3 regions of the Paenibacillus sp. P2(2022) genome follow, and region 3 is predicted to be linked to each of the others. Evidence: a T-box and tRNA genes for the amino acid it is inferred to sense, from the RefSeq annotation. Region 3 holds a T-box; the other regions hold tRNA genes.

Region 1 (3,268 bases), on a different contig from region 3:
GGACAGAGCACTTGAATCCAGCCCGCCAGACAATAAGGTACATACCGGTACATCCGAGATAAGCTGCCGTTCAACGGTATCCATCAACAGTTCTCGTACCTTGAGTGCCGTTTCTTCGGTGTTATCCTCATGCGCAATGCTTTCCAGTTTCCAATAGGCTTGAATGCGTACGCCGTCGCGGCTGTAGGTGAGGGTATGCCCGGGACGGAGCTCCTTCATCGACGAATAGACGCCGTGTCCGGGGGTGCGTGCAGGCCCAATGATAAAAATTTCTGCCAATCCCTCGGCGTCTACTGCCGCCTCTACCGCTGGATGCTGGAGTAGGGCTTTGGGTTCGGAGCCAAATACAAATACATCTTCAGTTTGGCTATAAAATAGCGGCTTCACTCCCAGTCGATCTCGTGCCAGAAATACCTGCTCCCGCTCACTATCCCAGACCGCAAACGCAAAAATGCCGTTCAACCGATCTACACAATCCGGGCCCCATTCGATATAAGATTCGAGCAGTACCTCTGTGTCGCATTGTGTACGGAAAAAATGCCCACGTTGTTGCAACTCTTTTTTCAGCTCAGGCGCGTTATATATTTCCCCGTTATATACAATCGTATAAGTGATATCCTCAAGCTGCCGGATCATGGGCTGAGCGCCGTTTTCCGGGTCCATTACGCTTAGTCTTCGGTGTCCGAAGGCACACGGATTGGATATCCAGGTACCCGCAGCATCCGGTCCGCGATCGGAGAGCGTTTGCGTCATATTCAGCAGCAGCTCAGATTGATGCATTAAATCTCCGTTCCACTGTATGAAACCTGTAATTCCGCACATGTCTATTCATCCTCTCTTTGTCGTGTTCATCCAGTGTTGGAATGAATCAAAAACTAAATCCCCAGTTCATCAGTATATATGCCGAAAAGAAGCATAAAATGTCTGTCCGTTCCGAAAACTACAGATGGGGCAACCCGCCTACACGTAAGGAAGGAGGGAGACAATGTACTACATCAAGGATGCCAAAATACGCCGCTTCACTGAACTTGACGGAGTGCGCTGTGCCGAGGTAGAAGTGCGTCCCGGTGCCGCAGATGACCCGGAGCTGCTGGTTTATATCACAGCTACGAATCAGAAGGATGGTCAGCCTGATTATGACATGGTACGGATCATCCGCAATGATGCCGATCTGGAGCTGGATTGGTATGACAATAATCTGCATTCGGCATTTGAAGAAGTGACCGACAAGGCTTTTACGGACTCTACGCACATTACCGCTGGTGAGGAACGGGAAAAGTTCAAAAGGGAATTGCTCTCCTATGGGCAGCTTAGCACAGAGTTTGCCAAGGAGTTCGGGGCATGAGGATATGGTGTGCACTACCTCGGCTTTTGTTAATTTGGACACCGGCGCCATCGCCAGATCAGCGTGAAAGGAGGGGGAAATCATAGACGGCAAAGCGAAGTATAAGAAAAACAAAGGCAGCAGTTATATTCATAACAATGAGTTCGCGGAAGAAGTGATGGAGAAAAATGTAAGACATGAGGTGCGAAGAAGTCCTAGACGCTTCGGTAATAAATAAACAGTCATAAACTGAGAAACGCTCATTTATAAATGACCCTGAAGAAGCCTCTGTATTCGTCAAAATTGCGAATGCGAGAGGCTTCTTTTGAATTAGGCCGCTTCACGCAGCGTCATGATCCCTTTGTAGATGTTATAGACAAAAACGCCGAGATAGACCACTACGAATAGCAGTACAAACCCGATAACCGAGCCTGCATGATTGGCAGTGATAATAAAATAAACTAGCGGAATCGCCGCAATAATGGGGAAAATGTGCGATAAAATGGCTTTTTTCGCGTGTCCCTGAACATATTCGTCCCGGACTGCAATCCACACAATGACCGGCACCAGAAAAGGTGCGAAAAAAATGCTAAAATAACAAAGTGAAGACAAAAGGCCTCTCACGGATTAACCCCTCCTTTTTGGCATCGTTCTTTGTACATAATACCCCGTTAGCGTCCAAATGATTCCTTTTGCAGCCTGCTTTCCTGTATAATGAAAAAATGCTTTTGACAGTTGCCCAAAATGTGATATAATCATTAATGCACTGAATACATAAGGTTTTATTGATTGTTATCTTGTCCCAGTAGCTCAGCTGGATAGAGCAACGGCCTTCTAAGCCGTCGGTCGGGGGTTCGAATCCCTCCTGGGACGTATAGCAAAAACTTCCTAATTCAATATTGGGAAGTTTTTTTTGTGTTCCAGTTTGGGATGAGAACCCCTTGGGGGGACGTCGGAGCTAAGCATCGTTAGCATAAACTTCGCAGTCTCGACCGTAGGGAGAGTATCCCTCCTGGGACGTATAGCAAAAACTTCCTAATTCAATATTAGGAAGTTTTTTTGTGTTCCGGCAGTATCATTGATTCTGGCTTTATACTGTCGCCTTCTCTTTATGAGCAAAAAATTGCGGCAGATGCTCTTTGTGTGCTTCCAGCAATTCATCCAGCACAGTTTGGGCGATATCGCCGCTTGGAACGAGCGGATTCAAGGTGAAGGCTTGCAGTGCTGTCGCATAGTCACCAGTGACCGCCGCTTCAATGGTCAGCTCTTCCATCGCCTTCATGACTTGCAGCAGTCCCCGTTGTGCTGGAGGGAATTTACCAAAGTTGACAGGCTCCGCACCATGCGCGCGAATGACACTAGTTACTTCGATGGCGCTATCATAAGGGACATCATCAATCGCACCGTTGTTACGCGTACTAACTACCATCAATGTGCCTTTGTTGTTATAAATAGAGTTGATGATTTCACAGGCAGCATCGCTGTAATGCGCACCGCCGCGTTTGGATAATTCCTCTGGTTTGTAATCCAGATTCGGATCTTTGTACAATTCAAACAGACTTTCTTCCAGACGTTTGACGACTTGGCCCCGAGTTCCTTCGTTTTTGGCCTCCTCTAATTCTTCCTTGAGCATGTTATCGGTCATATAGTAATACCGATGGTAAGGACAAGGTAGCATTTTCAATTGACGAACCTGATCATACAGGAAGCGCATGTTCTTAATATTTTCAACGACCTTCTCCGGTTGTGCGCCAGGCGCATAAAGTCCTTCGATAACTTGTTCTGTTAATTCTTCTCCAGTTTTATCATAAACTTTGTGCCAATGAAGGTGGTTAATTCCTGCAAATTTAAAGAACAGCTCTTCTTCCGGTTTGTCCAGCACAGCCGATGCACTCTTGATCGCGCCGATTGGAACATTACATAATCCGATGACTTTATCCCACT
Region 2 (3,268 bases), on a different contig from region 3:
TTGAATTTGAAAGTTTCGCCTTTAGCAAATTGATCAATTTCAACATCTGGGCTATCTACTGGGAAGATGTCTGTTTGCTCTACAGCTTGGCTGTATGCTTCTGGCAACAGGAAGTCAATTGCATCCTGGTACAGACTTTCAATGCCATAACGTTTTTCAAAGATAGGACGTGGCACTTTACCTTTACGGAATCCTGGTACGCTTACTTGTTTAACCACTTTATTAAAAGCTTTGTCGAGTGCAGCGGCTACACGATCCGCGTCTACCTCAACTTCAAGAACCCCAAGGTTCTTCTCTATTTTCTCCCAAGTTGCTTTCATTTTATGCTTTCCCCTCCAACAAAATCTTCACTTAGTTTTCATTACAATCAACGCACACAAAATAACCACTATAGTATATCTAACATTACTGTCTTTTTCAAGAGCAGCCCTTGAATGCTTTAACAGGTAAACGTTTCCGGTCATTAAGGAGTGTTCATTCCCGCCGCTACGAATATTCGCATCGACCGATATGCTTGCTCAAAACGGAAGCGCAGTGCATCTGTAATGCCATATATAGCGCGAGTTTCTTCTTCATTGTTGTTCCCGTTCAAACTTTCCGAAACGGTCTGATGGAGTGCTGCTGCCCAAATATCCGGCATTCCGTCCTCCTCTATCAACATTGATCTATAATCTTTAGTACCGTACACGGCCATCACAAACTGTGACCACAGCTCCTGTGCAAAATAGAATAGTGTGGGCTCATGCACTTCAGTCTGGTCAGCTACCCGTTCCAAAATACGCATAATCGCCTCTGGAAACTCATCAGGCTGTAACGGAACCGTTTCAATATCGATTTCCGTCTTTTCATCCCCTCGTCTGATTTCTATCGTCCCTTCCATTCCGCGGCGTCTCAATGTCTGTAGAACACGGAATTGGAGAAGAGGATGGATTTCCCGTTCAGTAATCCAGCGAAGCAAAGCATCGTCGATCTCCGGCAGTTCCAAGTAGGATAGCTGTTCCAAAGCTAGAATCGTCTGTTCGGATAACGGTTGATCCATAGCCATCTGCAAAAGCTTGTTACCGTAGCCTGCATCCTGTTCCTGCTTAAAACGTGCATGACGGCGAGCCAACTCAACTTCACTGACTTCGTCTTCTTCCACATTGTCCGTTACCGCTCCGCTGTCAGCATACTGTGGAAATGCAGCTTCCAACCATTGTGATAGAGCGTTCCATTCATCGTATTGTTTCTGCTCCTGTCCCTGACACTGCATCAAAAAGCGCAGCATCGCCATCGCCTCTCCGTAACGTTCGTTTTCAAGCATCACCGTAAGTTGAATTTGATAGTAGTCCAGTGTCTTCGGAAACAATACGATATTATTTTCTTTTGTCGTCACCTTGGAGTCCTTTATTTTCAAGGCACCCCCTCTCCTCCGCAAGCTAAAGTATTCGTAGATTATATGAGAAACAGCAGCCGAAGTTCAACTACTCGTCTTCAACATATTCACCTGTATTCTAACATACCCTTTTATAAGGCAAAAAAAACGATGTGTAGTCTGAATTTATGTGGTGTAGAGCCCGAATAAGCGATATATGTAAAATAAGACTTGAATCTTTTTCATCCATATGATATATTAATATTCGCTTGAATTTTATGTCCCAGTAGCTCAGCTGGATAGAGCAACGGCCTTCTAAGCCGTCGGTCGGGGGTTCGAATCCCTCCTGGGACGTATAGCCGAAGCTTCCTATTTAGGAAGCTTTTTTTATTTTCCACCCACGTAAGATCTACCATGGACGTTGGAGCCAGCATCGTATTACAACCTATTTTAATGTAGAAAAGGCTGTTTCCGTAGCGCTATTCGAGCGCTTGTCTGGGACAGCCTTTTAATCGAGGATATACCCATTACACCGCTTGACTGCGTGGAGTAGTAAGGAGTTTAATCAAATGAAATTAATATCTTGGAATGTAAATGGCTTAAGAGCCTGTGTAACCAAAGGATTCTATACTTATCTAAAAGAAACGAATGCCGATATTTTTTGCGTACAGGAAACGAAGCTTCAAGAAGGACAAATCCTCATGGAGAACATGGAGGAATACATGCAATACTGGAATTATGCTGAGAAAAAAGGGTATTCTGGCACAGCTATTTTCACCAAAATCAAGCCGCTCTCTGTGCATTATGGACTTGAAGAAAATGAAGAACCGGAGGGTCGAACCCTTACGCTGGAATTTGAAAAATTTTATCTTGTCAATGTGTACACACCGAATACCAAACGGGATTTATCCCGATTGCCATACAGGCTCGAATGGGAAGACCGTTTTCGCAACTATCTGCAACAACTAGACACTCTGAAGCCTGTCATCATTTGCGGAGACTTGAACGTGGCTCATCAGGAGATCGATCTCAAAAATGCCAAAGCCAACTACGGAAATGCTGGCTTCACGCCCGAGGAACGAGACCGCATGTCACAGCTGCTCAACGCTGGATTTATAGACACCTTCAGATATTTTTATCCTGATCGAACGGATGTTTATTCCTGGTGGTCCTATATGCCAAAGGTGAGAGAACGGAATATCGGCTGGCGGATTGATTACTTCCTCGTCTCGGAGCGGCTTCGTCCGCTTTTAATAGATGCGAGTATTGATTGCCATATTACAGGCAGTGACCACTGCCCTGTTATATTAGATTTGCAAGATATTTCCGCGTAATTCCGCACTAATACAAGAAATTAGGGTCTTAAAAAGCCGTCATGCTCCGTTTGGCAGCATGACGGCTTAAATGAATTAAAGCGATCTCTCCAGATGCACCTCGATACGAGAAACCAGCCGGTCTCTCACATCCTGCGCCTCTTTTTGGTCTAATACAGCCTGGTTTATTGTCTTCTGTTCCTCATTGCTATAATGCAGTATATACTGTTTCACTATGCAGTCCGGCGCGTAAGTATCCATGCGACTTGTATTATAATACGTCACCTGGCAGCTTCCGAGAAAGCAGAAGGTTAACTCACCTGTAGCTGTGAACAGCCAGCCTGGCAACTTGGGCTCCAGCTTCAAGGTAAGCCCCCTAGAATCATAGCCAAATGGCTGCCCGCCTGTCATCATCCATAGCCACATATGAATAAATTCTGCCGTTGATCCACTCAGCCTCGCAATATAGCCCGTTCCATGCAAACTTGCATCAGGATTAGCACTGCTAGCAATAAAGGAACTGTTTTCCAGCGTACTTCTTCCATAGATCGCAGCGTCCATAAAAGGGGGTAGCGCTTTTTGGATGTCTGCAAAAAATTCA
Region 3 (3,268 bases):
CCGAAGTTGAAGAAAAAGAATAATGTGAAAAGGCACCTCATTCATATGGGGTGCCTTTTTGTGTCGGCGCATGTGTGGAATAAGAGCTTATTTATAAATTTCTCTCATCACATGTCGCAGTTCAGGGACAATAATGCGTTCCATTGCCAAACGAACGGCTCCGCGGGAGCCAGGCATAGAAAACACAGCTGTCTGGCCCACAGTACCCGCTACAGCCCGGCTTAATATAGCTGCTGATCCAATGTCCTCAGCAAAGCTTAAGTAACGGAAGATTTCACCAAAGCCAGGTAGTTCCTTATCCAGTAAAGAGGAGATGGCTTCATATGTAGTATCACGCGGAGAAATGCCAGTACCACCTGTTAAAAGTACAGCCTCGATGTCCTCATGTGCTGCAGCTTCGGTTACCAACTGTCGGATACCCTCATAGTCGTCTTTGACGATAACATATCGAACAACCTTATACCCATTCGTTTCTAGTAGTTCCTTGAGCAGTCGTCCCCCAGTATCGGTTTCCATGGTTCGTGTATCAGAGACGGTCACGACCATGCAGTTAACCTGCTGCGGAGACTCCCGTCGGTGCTCCTCTACAGATGTTATGTTCATTACAATGTTCACTCCTTGATTCATGGTTAAGCATATTCTTTTTTTACAATAGAGGAATGACCGACTGGATGCAAGTCAGAAACGAGGGATAAAAAGTTATGTGATTAATATCCTTGCGCTTGCACCTTGGAATATAGTACACTTCCTTACATAAGTCGGGATTTTCTGGGTTTATTTTGTTGAAAGCGCGAACATCAATTGATTAATTTCAAGGCTCAGCGGGTAATAGTACAGCAGGATCAACAACTGGGAGGTAATGTATTATGAATCATTCATACCAAAAATGCGTGGATGCTTGCCTGGAATGTATGAACGCTTGCAATGTATGCTATGTAGCAAGTTTGAAGGAATATGATTTAGCTATGCTGCGTGAATGTATTCGAGTGAGTAGGGAATGCGCAGAGATATGTGGGTTTGCTGCTCAAATGTTGCAGCGCGGAACGGATTTTGCCGAGGAAATCTGTGAGCTATGCGCCAAAGCCTGTGAGGTATGTGCTGCTGAATGCAGCAAGCATTCCCATAATCATTGCAAACATTGTGCAGAGGCCTGCCGTCATTGTGTTGAGGCTTGTCGCCAATTGGTGGCAGTGTAATTACATATACAGAACTAGTCCCTGAAGAGGGAATAAAAGGTTGCTTTCTACTAAATAGGTTTGTATAATGGTGGGAATTAACGTCAAGGAACGGGAGAGTAGCAACGGAACCGTATCATTACAGCGAGCCGGAAGAGGTGGAAGCCGGTATGAAATCCGATGTGAAGCGCACCCGGGAGACGGTTGATCCAACGATAAGAACTTCTAGTAGATCAACCCGGCTGACACCGTTATTTGTCAATGGAGTGAAATCGCGATTTGTGTAAGCTAGCTTTATCCACACAACCGATTTACAAAGAGTGGTACCGCGGGGATATCGAAGTTCTCGTCTCTTGATTATATCAAGAGGCGAGGGCTTTTTTTTGTTAGATCCTATAAAAAGAAGGAGAGAGGAACATGTTGTTGATGATTGCTACCCAAGCTATTTTAGCTCATACGGGCTTGGAGGAGAAAGAAGTTTTATCTTTATTCGAGGTGCCTCCGCAGCCTGAATGGGGAGATGTGGCGTTTCCCTGTTTTGTGCTGGCTAAGAAATTTCGAAAGTCTCCACAGCATATTGCAATGGAATTGGCAGAGCTAGTAAGCCATGAAGCGGGTCTAACCGCTACAGCATCGGGTGCCTATGTAAATATTACATTGGATCGATCTGTTCATATTCCACCGATGCTAGCTGAATTGAGCAAGACTGAGTTTCTCAAGCCCAATATTGGGCATGGACAGCGAGTAGTAATTGATATGTCCTCGCCCAATATTGCCAAACCATTTGGTATCGGTCATCTTCGCTCTACTGTTATCGGTGCCGCCTTGTATCGCATACTTGGTGAAACCGGATATGTACCGATTAGTGTGAATCATCTAGGGGATTGGGGAACACAATTTGGCAAGCAAATTGCGGCCTATAAAAGATGGGGTAATGAAGAGCAGCTACAACAGGATCCGATCGGGGAATCATTGAAGCTATATGTCCGTTTTCATCAGGAGGCTGAGCATGACCCGTCTTTGGAGGATGAAGGCCGCGAGTGGTTCCGACGTTTGGAGCACGGGGATACTGAGGCTCAACAACTATGGGAGTTTTTTGTTGAAGTCAGTCTGGGTGAATTTGATCGTATGTACCAACGCCTTAACATTTCGTTTGACCATGTGTTGGGGGAAAGCTTTTACAATGATAAAATGCAGGCAGTTGTTGCCCAATTAAGAGCAAAAGGATTGCTGGAGGAAAGTGATGGAGCCCTTGTGGTTCGTCTGGAAGACGAGCAGCTGCCGCCGTGTCTTATTTTGAAGAAGGATGGGACTACCATTTATCCCACCCGTGATCTGGCAACAGCGATTTATCGTCATGAAGTGATGAAGGCTGATCGGCTGCTGTATGTCGTTGGCGGGGAACAGAAGTTACATTTCCAACAGGTATTTGCGGTGCTCAAGCATGCAGGGGAGGCATGGGCAGAGCAATGTGAGCATGTACCGTTTGGTTTAATGCGGTTTGCAGGCAAAAAAATGTCCACAAGACGCGGCAAGGTGGTGAAACTGGAGGAAGTGCTGGATGAAGCTGTAGCGCGTGCTCAAGCCATTATTACGGAGAAGAATCCCAATTTGCTGGAACAAGAGGCAATAGCTGAAGACGTCGGCATCGGCGCAATTATTTTTGGCGATTTAAAAAATAACCGTCTGAATGAAGTGGATTTTTCGTTGGAGGAGGCATTGACCTTCGAAGGTGAGACTGGCCCTTATGTGCAGTATACCCATGCGCGTATACGCAGTCTTCTGGAGAAAGCTCGCGCACGCGCTGATGTTGATTCTAATTCTAGTAACAACACCCTTGGTCAAGAAGAGCATTCTCCTGAATGGAATATCGTTTCGGATAAAATGCTGGGTGACGCAGGCTGGGCCTTGCTTAAGCAGTTGGATCGCTATCACGGGCAGCTGATACGTGCTGCTCAGCAACTGGAACCTTCGGTTATTGCGAGATTTGCATTAGATACGGCACAGGCGTTCAACCGTTTTTATGCTAAGGAAAGGATTGTCGATGGTGGAAAGTGGCGCATTCAGTTGGCGGAACAGACTGCAAATATGCT

The links. A T-box is a leader RNA that pairs with one kind of tRNA and senses whether it is charged. The one in region 3 lies ahead of argS (arginine--tRNA ligase), so its partner is inferred to be a tRNA-Arg.
Region 1: it encodes a tRNA-Arg, which carries the amino acid that the T-box ahead of argS (arginine--tRNA ligase) is inferred to sense. The anticodon was not compared.
Region 2: it encodes a tRNA-Arg, which carries the amino acid that the T-box ahead of argS (arginine--tRNA ligase) is inferred to sense. The anticodon was not compared.

What each region holds. Positions count from the first base shown of each region.
Region 1 covers NZ_JAKWFI010000005.1:262,843-266,110, forward strand. Annotated here, with positions in the region: gene asnB (asparagine synthase (glutamine-hydrolyzing)) at 1-822, opposite strand, end outside; gene MMB75_RS18210 (hypothetical protein) at 986-1,345, shown strand; gene MMB75_RS18215 (magnetosome magnetite crystal formation protein family) at 1,655-1,948, opposite strand; tRNA gene MMB75_RS18220 (tRNA-Arg) at 2,124-2,197, shown strand; gene MMB75_RS18225 (6-phospho-beta-glucosidase) at 2,415-3,268, opposite strand, start outside.
Region 2 covers NZ_JAKWFI010000005.1:315,593-318,860, reverse strand. Annotated here, with positions in the region: gene tig (trigger factor) at 1-320, opposite strand, end outside; gene MMB75_RS18430 (hypothetical protein) at 464-1,396, opposite strand; tRNA gene MMB75_RS18425 (tRNA-Arg) at 1,635-1,708, shown strand; gene MMB75_RS18420 (exodeoxyribonuclease III) at 1,924-2,688, shown strand; gene MMB75_RS18415 (hypothetical protein) at 2,764-3,268, opposite strand, start outside.
Region 3 covers NZ_JAKWFI010000002.1:819,038-822,305, forward strand. Annotated here, with positions in the region: gene MMB75_RS11125 (nicotinate phosphoribosyltransferase) at 1-23, shown strand, start outside; gene MMB75_RS11130 (MogA/MoaB family molybdenum cofactor biosynthesis protein) at 88-603, opposite strand; gene MMB75_RS11135 (four-helix bundle copper-binding protein) at 867-1,196, shown strand; T-box leader at 1,274-1,532, shown strand; gene argS (arginine--tRNA ligase) at 1,593-3,268, shown strand, end outside.